2 linked regions of the Spartinivicinus poritis genome follow. The protein of the gene in region 1 interacts with the protein of each later gene in a pairwise test. Links are inferred from orthologs where the notes say so. Each region holds a gene or a part of one and is shown on either strand. Other genes may lie near its edges.

Evidence for each region.
Region 2: the proteins of leuS (region 1) and ligA interact in binary tests that used the Escherichia coli proteins (3 or more experiments, as listed by UniProt). The link is inferred for Spartinivicinus poritis from one-to-one orthologs.

The regions. Positions count from the first base shown.
Region 1 is NZ_JAPMOU010000007.1:43,486-47,006, forward strand. The notes cover bases 255-3,446. They hold leuS (leucine--tRNA ligase), read left to right. Parts: upstream 255-639; coding sequence 640-3,246; downstream 3,247-3,446. Other genes in these bases: ORQ98_RS07685 (hypothetical protein), read right to left, coding at 255-364; ORQ98_RS07695 (LPS-assembly lipoprotein LptE), read left to right, coding at 3,274-3,446. In the rest of the region: more of ORQ98_RS07685, read right to left, coding at 56-254; more of ORQ98_RS07695, read left to right, coding at 3,447-3,521.
Region 2 is NZ_JAPMOU010000005.1:125,393-128,604, forward strand. The notes cover bases 195-3,077. They hold ligA (NAD-dependent DNA ligase LigA), read left to right. Parts: upstream 195-559; coding sequence 560-2,596; downstream 2,597-3,077. Other genes in these bases: zipA (cell division protein ZipA), read left to right, coding at 195-478; ORQ98_RS06150 (transglycosylase SLT domain-containing protein), read left to right, coding at 2,679-3,077. Outside these bases: more of zipA, read left to right, coding at 1-194; more of ORQ98_RS06150, read left to right, coding at 3,078-3,212. UniProt on the Escherichia coli protein: DNA ligase that catalyzes the formation of phosphodiester linkages between 5'-phosphoryl and 3'-hydroxyl groups in double-stranded DNA using NAD as a coenzyme and as the energy source for the reaction.

The sequences.
Region 1 (3,521 bases):
TTACTTACTACTTATGCAGTGTAAAAGGCTTCACTATAGAAAATAAATATTATTTTTACTTTAAAAACCGACAAATCAAGCTGGCATCTTTACGAAAATAAGCACTGACAATTTCCAGCTCATTATGAGACAGGTCAGGTATCTCCACCACCTCGGAAGGCTTTTGATCAGGTTTATCAACCGCTTGCCATTGCCGGGTCTGATAACCTTGCAGGGTTTTTTCTAAGGAGTCAATCAGGTGGTCATATGTTGCTTGTTTGGTTTCAGGCGTTTGCTCATTACTAGCGGGCACCACTGACTGTAACTGTTGTGGTTCATTATGCGGGTATAAAACTCCGTTATCCCAAACCAAATGTAATTTCATTATCCATCCCAGCTCATCATGAGCATTTATTCTATACAGCCCTATTTACTGCGGAGTTACAAAAAATAAGTGATAAACCTTTCTTCAGTGGTAATCCTAAGAAACAACACACTAACGAAAATTTGGTTGCTACCATCCTCTTTTTCACAATTTACTTAATATAAGGTTAGACTATGAATCAGCACTACCCGTTATCTTCTGTCTAATGTATCCTACGCTGTTTAGACTTTATCACTATTTGTTAGCAACCTTTTAGAGAAATCCCGATCATCGCAATGGAAGAACAGTATCAACCCCAGCGTGTTGAAGCCGACGCACAGGCGTACTGGAATGACAATCGTTCATTCGAAGTCACCGAAGATTCCAGCAAACAAAAGTTTTACTGCCTCTCCATGTTTCCCTATCCCAGCGGACGACTCCACATGGGGCATGTTCGCAATTACACCATTGGCGATGTGATTAGCCGATTTCAACGGATGCAGGGCAAAAATGTGCTGCAACCCATGGGCTGGGACGCATTTGGCCTGCCTGCGGAAAATGCCGCAATTCAGCATAAAGTAGCACCGGCAAAGTGGACGGAAGAAAATATTGCGTATATGCGTAATCAGCTAAAAAGCCTTGGCTTTGGTTACGATTGGTCCCGAGAATTAGCCACCTGCCAACCAGACTACTATAAGTGGGAACAGTGGTTTTTTACCCGCCTTTTTGAAAAAGGGTTGGTGTATAAAAAAATGGCCACCGTCAACTGGGACCCTGTAGATCAAACAGTTTTAGCCAATGAGCAAGTTGTTGATGGTCGCGGTTGGCGCTCTGGTGCATTGATTGAGCGAAAAGAAATTCCTCAATGGTTTATCAAAATTACTGATTATGCTGATGAATTATTGTCTGACTTAGAGCAGCTGCCTGACTGGCCTGAACAGGTCAAAACCATGCAAAAAAACTGGATTGGCCGCTCTGAAGGGGTAGAGATGCAATTCCAGTTGGCAGCTCCACTGACTGATGCACCAACTGAATTTTCAATTTACACCACTCGCCCTGACACCGTAATGGGCGTTACCTATGTCGGACTGGCAGCAGAGCACCCCATTGCTTTAGCTGCAGCAAAAAACAATCCAGAGTTGGCTAATTTTATTCAAGAGTGTAAACAAAACGCTGTTGCTGAAGCCGATATGGCCACCATGGAAAAAAAAGGCGTGGATACAGGCTTAACCGCTATTCACCCTATTACTGGCGAGCCTGTTGCTGTTTGGGTAGCTAACTTTGTCTTGATGGACTATGGATCAGGTGCGGTCATGGCTGTACCCGGTCACGACCAACGCGACTGGGAGTTTGCCACTAAATACGGCTTAACCATTAAGCAGGTTATTAAGCCTGAAGTTAACGATATTGAATGTGACCTGTCTAAAGAAGCTTTTACTGAAAAAGGTATTTTAATCAACTCAGATCAATTTGACGGCCTGAGTTTTGACCAAGCATTTGAAGCCATTGCCAACTTCCTGATTAAAGCAGGCAAAGGGAGCAAGCAGGTTAATTACCGGCTAAGAGACTGGGGAGTCTCTCGTCAGCGCTACTGGGGTACTCCTATCCCAATGATTCACCGTAGTAATGGCGAAGCAGTACCGGTTCCCCTGGAACAACTGCCCGTCGAATTACCAACCGATGTCACCTTAGACGGTGTTCAATCCCCAATTAAAAGCAATCCTGAATGGGCTAAAACCAATGCCCCGGTAACAGGTGAGCCTGCAGAGCGAGAAACAGACACTTTCGATACCTTTATGGAGTCCTCCTGGTATTACGCTCGCTATTGCAGCGCTAAATTCAGCGACGGTATGCTGGATAAAGATAAAGCTAACCATTGGTTACCCGTTGATCAGTATATTGGTGGTGTTGAACACGCTGTCATGCACTTATTGTATGCTCGCTTTTTCCATAAGTTACTCCGTGATGAAGGCTTAGTATCCAGTGATGAGCCATTTAAGCGTTTACTCTGCCAAGGTATGGTGCTAGCGGAAACCTATTATCGTGAGGATGACAAAGGCGGCAAAATTTGGATTTCGCCACAAGATGTTGAAGTTGAGCTTGATGACAAAGGGCGCCTAATTAAAGCCACTCATAAAGCCGATGGCCAGCCAGTTGATTACGACGGCATGAGTAAGATGTCAAAGTCGAAAAATAATGGCATCGATCCCCAGGTGATTATCAACAAGTTTGGCGCCGATACAGTTCGCCTGTTTACGATGTTTGCTGCCCCACCAGAGCAATCATTAGAGTGGTCAGATGCTGGCGTAGAAGGGGCTCACCGCTTTCTAAAACGTGCATGGAAACAGGTTTATACTCATGTCAGCCAGGGCCCTGCCGGCAAGGTAAGTCCTGCTGAACTGAATGAATCACAAAAAGACTTACGCCGGAAAACCCATGAAACCATACGCGATATTACCAATGACTTTGCCAACCGGTTAACTTTCAATACTGCTATTGCCAGAGTAATGGAGCTGGTTAATGCATTAGCAAAGTTTGAGGACAACTCTGCTCAAGGTCGTGCAGTTGCCCAAGAAGCCCTTGAAACCATGGTATTAACCTTAGCGCCAATTACACCTCATATTGCGCACAACTTATGGCAAATACTTGGTCATCAAGGGGCAGTGGTTGATGCCACTTGGCCTGTAGTTGATGAAAGTGCATTAACTCGTACCACTCTACAGTACGTAGTTCAAGTCAATGGTAAAGTCAGAGCCAAAATTGAGGTTGCTGCTGATGCAGATAAATCCAACGTTGAGCAAACAGCCTTAACAAGTGAAAACGTGCAAAAATTTATTGCGGATAAAACTGTACGCAAAGTGATTGTCGTTCCAAACAAACTGGTCAACATTGTGGTCGGCTAAGCCGACCTGTTTATTTAGGAGTGAGCTATGCGGATTACCCTGAACAACCTGTTAGGGAAAGCATTAATAACAGTGATAGCAGCTACTTTAATGACGGGCTGTGGCTTTCAACTAAGAGGCTTAGTTGAAGTAGCACCACTACTGTCTACCTTAAAAGTAACTACCCCTGATAATTACAGTCAGTTTAGTCGCAAGCTCGTCCATAGCCTGGAAGCTAATAATATCAGTGTGTCTGACCAAGCTCCCTATACACTTAAAGTGCTTAGCAACGAGCA
Region 2 (3,212 bases), on another replicon or contig:
TGCTACCACAGCGGTGGATCAATCTAATCAGTCTATTGCTGAAGAAGTGATCATTATAAATGTTGTTGCAAAAACCGAAGAAGGGTTTGTTGGTAGTGAGCTGTTGCATGCATTATTGGCAAATGGCCTCAAGTTTGGTGAGATGCAAATTTTCCATCGTCATGAGCAGCCTGACGGTAATGGTTGTGTTTTATTCAGTGCAGCTAATGGAGTAGAGCCTGGCTACTTTGACTTGGCTTCTATGGAGCAGCTGCAAACATCAGTGCTCAGTTTGTTCATGAGTTTGCCAGGGCCTCCAGAGCCAATGAAAGCCTTTGAGGAAATGGCGATGGCAGCTTACTATTTGTCCCGTTCATTGCAAGGTGAGTTGAAGGATGAACAGCACAGTGTGATGACGCAGCAAACATTAGAACACTGTCGTCAGCGCATCATGGACTACGAACGTCGTGTGCTGGTTAGAAAGCAGTCCGTTCAGTAAACCTTTTTTTCGTACTAACTTCTATGATCTCAGGCCTGCTTTGCAGGCCTGACGTTTTTTAGCTGATTGTTGGGGAAATGAATGTCAGCATCGAGTGCAGTTAAACAACAAGTTGAACAGTTAAGAAAATCCATTAATGAGCATAACTATCACTATTACGTTAAAGATGATCCGGTTGTCACCGATGCTGAATTTGACCGCTTGCTTCGGGAACTACAGAGCTTAGAGCAGCAATTCCCAGAGCTTATTACTCCCTCATCACCTACACAGCGGGTGGGTGCTGCTCCACTGGCTGGATTTAATGAAGTGGTGCATGAGCTTCCTATGTTGTCACTGGATAATGCATTTAATGAACAAGAATTGGCTGATTTTGAACGGCGTATTCAAGACCGATTGAAAACGGATGTTTCTATTGAGTACACCTGTGAGCCTAAGCTTGATGGTATTGCTGTTAGCTTGCTTTATGAAAGAGGAATCTTGGTAAGAGCGGCAACTCGAGGGGATGGTAATACTGGTGAAGATATTACTTTAAATATCCGCACCATTCCTTCTGTGCCATTGCAGCTAATGGGAGAGCAAATACCTGACCGAATAGAAGTGCGTGGTGAAGTCTATATGCCAAAAGCAGGGTTTGAAGCCTTAAATGCAAAAGCGGCAGAAAAAGGTGAAAAAACCTTTGTTAATCCACGTAATGCGGCTGCAGGTAGTTTACGCCAGCTTGATTCAAGTATTACAGCTAACCGCCCGTTGGAAATGTGCTGTTATGGAGTCGGTATTATTGAAGGTGGCGAGCTGCCGGACAATCATAATGAAGTATTGGTTCTACTGGGTAAGTGGGGATTTAAACTTAATGCTGAAATTAAAGTGGTGACAGGTGTCGTTGAAGCTCAAGATTATTACACCCAGCTTGAGCAGAAAAGGGAACAGTTGTCGTATGAAATAGATGGCATTGTATATAAGGTGAACTCACTTGCTCAGCAGCAACAATTAGGATTTGTCGCACGGGCACCTCGCTGGGCAATTGCTTATAAATTTCCTGCCCAGGAAGAAAGTACTGTATTGGAAAAAGTGGAGTTTCAAGTGGGGCGAACGGGGGCAATCACCCCTGTTGCTCGGTTGAAGCCAGTGTTCGTTAGTGGTGTGACCGTCACCAATGCCACACTACATAATATGGATGAAGTGGCTCGCCTGGATGTAAGAGCGGGTGACACTGTGATTATTCGTCGGGCAGGGGATGTTATTCCTCAAGTGGTGAAAGTCATTATTGAAAAACGGTTAGCTAATGCACAGCCGGTTTCAATACCTGATCACTGCCCTGTTTGTGAATCACAGATTGAACGGGTTGAAGGAGAGGCTGTTGCGCGCTGTAGTGGCGGTTTAATTTGTGCTGCACAACGTAAAGAAGCTATTAAGCATTTTGCCAGTCGCCGAGCGATGGATATTGATGGGTTAGGTGAAAAGCTCGTTGAGCAACTCGTTGATCAGGCGCTTATTAACGATGTAGCCGATTTATTTAACCTAACTGCAGAGGAAGTGGCAAAACTAGAAAGAATGGGGCCCAAGTCAGCAGAGAACTTAATTAATGCGTTGACTGAAGCTAAGCAAACGACACTGGCCCGATTTATTTATGCACTAGGCATTCGTGAAGTAGGAGAGGCAACTGCACAACAGTTAGCTAATTATTTTGGTAACCTGACAGCGTTGCAGCAGGCTGATCAGGAAAGCTTACAACAGGTGTCGGATGTTGGCCCTATCGTAGCGAAGCATATCGCTGTATTTTTTAGTGAACCACATAATTTAGCCGTTATTGAGCGGTTGATTGGCTATGGCGTGCAATGGCCAACAGTTGTAGTAGAACAAGCTCAGGAAAAGCCATTAGCTGGCTATACTTATGTATTAACCGGTACCTTGTCACAAATGTCCCGTGATGAGGCTAAGCAAAACTTACAAGCGCTGGGAGCAAAAGTATCTGGTTCAGTGTCAAATAAGACAACTGCCGTTATTGCTGGTGAGAAAGCAGGCTCAAAACTAGCAAAAGCAGAGTCTTTAGGTGTTGATATACTCAATGAACAAGCTTTAATCGCATTGTTGGAGCAGTATCATTCTGGCGAAAGTTAGCTTTATTATTCGTAAGTTCGGTTTACCTGGCTGTAGTTGGCCATTAATCAAGGGCCATTACGCTACAACTTCGGGTAAACGTATGGTGGGGTTAGTAGTGGGTATCAGCTTGTTTCTGACGGGCTGTGCACATGCCCCACCACCTGAAAACCCCCATAATATTTGTAACATATTCCAAGAAAAAGAAGACTGGTACCACGAAGCCAAAAAGAGCACCCAGCGATGGGGAACACCCATCCCAGTGATGATGTCCATTATGTATCATGAATCCAGCTATGTGGCGAATGCACGACCGCCACGGCGATGGTATTGGGGATTTATTCCAGGGCCTCGTATTTCTACAGCCTATGGTTATGCCCAAGCACTAGATGGGGTTTGGGATGATTATCGTACAGAAGTAGGGGCTTGGGGGGATCGTGACGAATTTGCTGATGCAGTTGATTTTATTGGCTGGTATACCAATAAATCGCTACGCATTAATGGTGTCAAGTTATCTGATGCTCGCAATCAATACCTTAATTATCATGAAGGGTGGGGTGGTTACCAGCGCCGCACCTACCGGCGTAAGCGATGGTTGATGGGGGTGGCTAAGCGGGTTGAAAAAAAAGCTAAGCAG